Massilia sp. METH4: one gene and its partner. The protein of the gene in region 2 interacts with the protein of the main gene of each other region in a pairwise test. Links are inferred from orthologs where the notes say so. Each region holds a gene or a part of one and is shown on either strand. Other genes may lie near its edges.

The links.
Region 1: the proteins of pheT (region 2) and secD interact in binary tests that used the Escherichia coli proteins (3 or more experiments, as listed by UniProt). The link is inferred for Massilia sp. METH4 from one-to-one orthologs.

What each region holds. Positions count from the first base shown.
Region 1 is NZ_CP146614.1:1,381,744-1,384,874, forward strand. What follows is about bases 53-3,028. They hold secD (protein translocase subunit SecD), read right to left. Parts: upstream 2,484-3,028; coding sequence 621-2,483; downstream 53-620. Other genes in these bases: secF (protein translocase subunit SecF), read right to left, coding at 53-594; yajC (preprotein translocase subunit YajC), read right to left, coding at 2,550-2,882; tgt (tRNA guanosine(34) transglycosylase Tgt), read right to left, coding at 2,999-3,028. Outside these bases: more of secF, read right to left, coding at 1-52; more of tgt, read right to left, coding at 3,029-3,131. UniProt on the Escherichia coli protein: Part of the Sec protein translocase complex. Interacts with the SecYEG preprotein conducting channel. SecDF uses the proton motive force (PMF) to complete protein translocation after the ATP-dependent function of SecA.
Region 2 is NZ_CP146614.1:6,182,010-6,185,109, reverse strand. The notes cover bases 1-3,016. They hold pheT (phenylalanine--tRNA ligase subunit beta), read left to right. Parts: upstream 1-303; coding sequence 304-2,730; downstream 2,731-3,016. Other genes in these bases: pheS (phenylalanine--tRNA ligase subunit alpha), read left to right, coding at 1-290.

The DNA of each region.
Region 1 (3,131 bases), 4.8 Mb from region 2 along the record:
GTGCAGGTTGGCGATAATCGCCGCCACCGCGTACTTCCACTCGAAGCGGATGGCCAGGTAGACCATCACGCCGATCACCACCATGATCAGCGCGTTGATGCCGTTCTGCGCCAGTTCCTCGCCCACCATCGGGCCGACGAATTCCACGCGCTGCAGCGAGATCACTTCCTTGCCGGCCGCGTCCACGCAGGCCGTGCGCGCGTGGTGGTCGCCCTGCGGCGATACCTGGTCGAACTGCTTCACGCTGCCCTGGTCGGCGCGGCACAGCGCGTCGAAGGCGCGTGCCGACGTGGTGTCGGAGCTGGAGCCTGGCGTGATCGGCAGGCGGATCAGCACGTCGCTGGCGGTGCCGAACGTGCTGGCTTCCGGATGCTCGAAGCCCGCGCCGCGCAGCGATTCGCGCATGCGCTCCAGGTTGGCCGCCTGCGGATACTTCACTTCCACCAGCGTGCCGCCCTTGAACTCGATGGACAGGTGCAGGCCCTTGGTGGCCAGGAAGAACACGGCCGCCACGAACGTCAGCGCCGACACGACGTTGAAGATCGTCGCGTAGCGCATGAACGGGATGTCTCTATGAATGCGGAAAAATTCCATGAAATCCTCTTATTGAGCGATGGCCGTTACTGCGCCTGGCCCGGTTTCCACACCGTGCCGATCGACAGCGACTGCAGTTTCTTCTTGCGGCCGTACCACAGGTTGACCACGCCGCGCGACACGAAGACGGCGGAGAACATCGAGGTAAGGATGCCCAGGCCGTGCACGATGGCGAAGCCGCGGATCGCACCCGAACCGAACACCAGCAGCGCCAGCGCCACGATCAGGGTCGTCACGTTCGAGTCGAAGATGGTGGCCCAGGCGCGGTCGAAACCGGCCGAGATGGCGGCCTGCGGCGAGGCACCGCCGCGTAGCTCTTCGCGCACCCGCTCGTTGATCAGCACGTTGGCGTCGATCGCCATGCCCAGCGCCAGCGCGATAGCGGCGATACCCGGCAAGGTCAGCGTGATGCCCATCAGCGACAGGATCGCCACCAGCAGCAGCAGGTTCACGCCCAGCGCCAGCACGGAGAAGAAGCCGAACACCATGTAGTAGATGATCATGAAGACGGCGATCGCCAGGAAGCCGTACATCGTGGCGTTGAAGCCCTTCTTGATGTTCTCGGCGCCCAGTTGCGGGCCGACCAGGCGTTCCTCGATGACTTCCATCGGCGCGTACAGCGCGCCGGCGCGCAGCAGCAGCGCCAGTTCGGTGGAGTTCTCGACGCTGCCCATGCCCGTGATGCGGAAGCGGCTGCCCAGTTCGTCCTGGATCGTGGCGACCGACAGCACCTCCGGCTTGCCTTTTTCGTACAGCACGATGGCCATGCCCTTGCCCACGTTGTCGCGGGTGGCTTCGCGCATGCGGCGGCCGCCGTCGCCGTTCAGGTCGATCGACACGGCCGGCTGCTGGTTCTCGTCGAACGATGCGGTGGCCGACGAGATGTAGTCGCCGGAGATGATCACATCCTTCTTCAGCACGACCGGCACGTTCTTGCCGACGGTGAACAGCTCGGAATTGAACGGGATCGCGGCCGTCAGCTCGGTGCCGCGCGGAACGGTCTGGTCGACCAGGCGCACTTCCAGCGTGGCGGTGCGGCCGATGATGGACTTGGCACGTGCCACGTCCTGCACGCCCGGCAGCTGCACCACGATACGGTCGGCGCCCTGCTGCTGGATGATCGGTTCGGAGACGCCCAGTTCGTTGACGCGCTTGGACAGCGTGGCAATGTTCTGCTTCACGCCGTTATCCAGCGTAGCCTTCAGCGCGGCGGGCTTCATCGAGCCTGTCAGGGTCAGGTCGGTACCGTTGTTGCCGTCGGCGAACTGCAGGTCGGTCATGTCGCCCAGCGCGTTGCGCGCGGCCTGGCGGGTGGCTTCGTCGCGGAATTTCACGACGATGGAGTCGCCCACGCGCTCGATGCCGGCATGGCGCACGCTCTTGTCGCGCAGCTCGCCGCGAATGGCGGCCTGGAAGCCCTGGATGCGCTTGTTCAGCGCTGCCTTGGTATCCACCTGCATCAGGAAGTGCACGCCGCCGCGCAGGTCGAGGCCCAGGTACATCGGGTGGGCGCCGAGCTTCTGCATCCATGCCGGCGTATTGGCCATCAGGTTGCTGGTGACGATATAGGCCGGGTCGGCCGGATCGGCGTTCAAGCCTTTTTCCAGCGCGAGCTTGGCCTTGAACTGCGCGTCGATGTCGACGAACCGGGCGCGCACGGAGGGACTGCTCGTTCCCGCGTCGAAGGTGACGCCGGTCGTGGCGACCTTCGCCTCGCCCAGGATCTGCTCGACGCGGGTGACGATATCGCTACCCACCTTCACCGTGGACTTGCCGCTGGTGATCTGCAGGGCGGGCGATTCACCCATGTAGTTAGGTGCCGTGTACAGTGCCCCCAGCAGCACGACGACGGCAATGATGATGTATTTCCAGATGGGATAACGATTCATGATCTTCAGCGTGGTTGGCCGATAACAAAAGCGGGCGGTGATGCCGCCCGCTTCCTGTGCGAGGTCTTACAGCCCCTTGAGCGTACCCTTCGGCAGCAGCGTCGTCACCGACGGCTTCTGCACGACGATTTCCGTGTTCGGCGCGATTTCCAGCGTCACGTACGCATCGGTGACCCTGGACACGCGGCCCAGGATGCCGCCGACCGTCACGACTTCGTCGCCCTTGGCGAGCGCGTCCATCATGGCCTTCTGTTCCTTGGCACGTTTCTGCTGCGGACGGATCATCAGGAAATACATGACCACGAACATCAGGATCAGCGGCACGAAGGTCGAGAGATTGCTCATCATCGACGCGTCGGCGGCGCCGGCGGTTTGAGCATATGCGTTGGAAATGAACACGGGTGACTCCAATGTGATTAAAAAAAACAGCGCTGTATTCTAGCACTGGCCAAAGGCGCTTAGATCGGGCCTGTTTTACATTATTGCAAGACCCATTTCCCGCGCCTTCGTCCGCTTTACACGCCCCTGGCGCGATCTGCGTGGAACTGCTTGACCCACTCCGGGAACCGGTCTTCATCGAGCGCATCGCGCATCTGCTGCATGATGTCCAGGTAGTAGTGCAGGTTGTGGATCGTGTTCAGCCGAGCC
Region 2 (3,100 bases):
CGGACGACCTGCAGGTCCGCTTCCGCCCCTCCTACTTCCCGTTTACGGAACCGTCGGCCGAGATCGACATCGCCTTCGGTTCCGGCCCGCTCAAGGGCCGCTGGCTGGAAGTGTCCGGTTCGGGCCAGGTGCACCCGACCGTCGTGCGCAATTTCGGGCTGGACCCGGAAAAATACATCGGCTTCGCGTTCGGCTCCGGCCTCGAGCGCCTGACGATGCTGCGCTACGGCGTGAACGACCTGCGCCTGTTCTACGAAGGCGACCTGCGCTTCCTGAAACAATTCAACTAAGAAGAAGCTGATCATGCAATTCTCCGAAAACTGGCTCCGCACGATGGTCGATCCGAAGATGAATTCGGATGAGCTGTCGCACCTGCTGACGATGTCCGGCCTCGAAGTGGAAGAGGTCGAAGCCGTCGCGCCGCCGTTCACCCACGTGGTGGTCGGCCACGTGCGCGAAGTACAGAAACACCCGAACGCCGACCGCCTGAACGTGTGCCAGGTCGACGTGGGTACCGGCACCATGCTGAACATCGTGTGCGGCGCGCCGAACGTGCGCCAGGGCCTGAAAGTGGCGTGCGCCACGGCCGGCGCCGTGCTGCCGCCGGGTGCCGACGGCAAGCCATTTGTCATCAAAGTGGGCCAGCTGCGCGGCGTCGAGTCGCAGGGCATGCTGTGCTCCGCGCGCGAACTGAAGCTGTCCGAAGACCATGGCGGGCTGCTGGAACTGCCGGACGATGCGCCCGTCGGCCAGAACTTCCGCGACTACTACGCGCTGAACGACCTGAAATTCACGATCAAGCTCACGCCGAACAAGGCCGATTGCCTGTCCGTGCTGGGCGTGGCACGCGAAGTGGCCGCGCTCACGGGCTCGCCGCTGAATGCGCCGCAGAGCGCACCCGCGGCCGTCAACCTGGATGAGAAACTGCCTGTAAAGATCAGCGCGCCGGACCTGTGCGGCCGCTTTGCCGGCCGTGTCATCCGCAACCTGAACGCCAAGGCGGCAACGCCGGACTGGATGAAGCGGCGCCTGGAGCGCAGCGGCCAGCGTTCGCTGTCGGCCCTGGTCGACATCTCGAACTATGTGATGCTGGAGCTGGGCCGTCCGTCGCACGTGTTCGACCTGGACAAGATCCATGGCGGCCTGGAAGTGCGCTGGGGCAAAGCCGGCGAATCCCTGAAGCTCTTGAACGGCAACACGGTTTCCGTCGATGAGTGGGTGGGCGTGGTGGCCGACGACCAGCAGGTCGAATCGCTGGCCGGCATCATGGGCGGCGACGCCACGGCCGTGTCGCTGGACACGACGAATGTGTACGTGGAAGCGGCGTTCTGGTGGCCGAACGCCATCCAGGGCCGTGCCCGCAAGTACAACTTCTCGACCGATGCGGCGCACCGCTTCGAGCGCGGCGTCGATTACGCGACGATTCCCGAGCACATCGAGCGCATTACCGCGCTGATCCTGGAAATCTGCGGCACGCCGGAAACGCAGGTCGGCGCCATCGACGACCAGGTCGTCAACCTGCCCGAGCGCAAGCCCGTGCAACTGCGCACGGCGCGCGCCCAGAAGGTGATCGGCGTGCCGCTGACCGATGAAGTCGTCGCTGACATCTTCACGCGCCTGGCGCTGCCATTTACCCTCGAGAATGGCGTGTTCAGCGTGACGGCGCCGAGCTACCGCTTCGACATCGAGATCGAGGAAGACCTGATCGAGGAAGTGGCGCGCGTGTACGGCTTCGAGAACATCCCGGCCAAGCCGCCGGTGGCCGAGAACACGATGCACATCGCGCCGGAAAACGAGCGTTCCATCTTCGCCGTGCGCCACCAGCTGGCCGACCTGGGCTACCAGGAAGTGGTGAACATGAGCTTCGTGGAAGCGCAGTGGGAACAGGACTTCAACGGCAACGACAATCCGATCAAGCTGCAGAATCCAATCGCCAGCCAGCTGTCCGTGATGCGCTCGTCGCTGATCGGCAGCCTGGTCGCGAACGTGCGCTACAACGTCAACCGCAAGGCGCCGCGCGTGCGCGTATTCGAGGTGGGCGCCGTGTACAAGCGCGATGCGGCCGTGCAGGATGGTCCGCTGACGGTCGCCGGCTATGACCAGCCGCAGCGCATCGGCGCGATCGCCTATGGCCCGCAGGCGGACGAGCAGTGGGGCTTGCCGACGCGCGACGCCGACTTCTTCGACGTGAAGGCCGACCTGGAAGCGCTGTTCGCCCCGGCGCACCTGCGCTTCGCCAAGCTGGAGCACCCGGCGCTGCACCCGGGCCGCGCTGCTTCCGTGTCGCTGGACGGCAAGGTGATCGGTTTCATCGGCGAGCTGCATCCGCGCTGGCTGCAAAAATACGACCTGCCGAAGGCGCCGGTCGTGTTCGAGGTCGATGCCGTTGCGTTGCAACAACGTGCAGTGCCGGCTTACACGGAAATTTCCAAGTTTCCGGGCACCAGCCGCGACCTCGCCCTGGTGGTGCCGCAGGCCGTGGCAGCCCAGCAATTGCTGGATGTCTTCGCGGCCGCGGTCGCTGCCAGCGATCACGCGCGCATCGTGCAAGCCATTGTTTTGTTTGACGAATACCGTGGCGTTGGCCTCGCGTCGGACGAGAAATCGCTTGCTTTCCGCTTTAGCTTGCAAGATACTCAAACAACCCTGCAGGACGAAATCGTCGATGCATTGATGGGTTCGCTGGCTGATGCGGCAACGCAAAAGCTGGGCGCGAAAGTGCGCAAGTAACAGGTGGGTGCCGGCAGCGGAAAAGCTGCCGGGCGGTGCGCGGCGAGGTAGAGGCGTGTTGCACCTTGCACCTTGCACCTTGCACCAGGCATGCGGGGTGTAGCGGGTGCCTGTCGTGGTAACTTGTGTCTTACCGGGTCGTGGCTGGGTTGTGCCTGCGTTGTAGCTGAGCTGTAACTGAGCTGTAACTTAGGTAGGGCTTAAGCTCGGCAGTAAGTACCGTGTAACCCTTCCGTGCACTGCAGCATTCATTCAGAATAGACAACAATCGGTTCAAACAAGCGGGTCCGGCAATGCCGGACCCACGTACTTTGTAAAGGCAGGGCAGCAAAATTAACAACAACGACACCGCGGTTTTGCAATCAGCGCT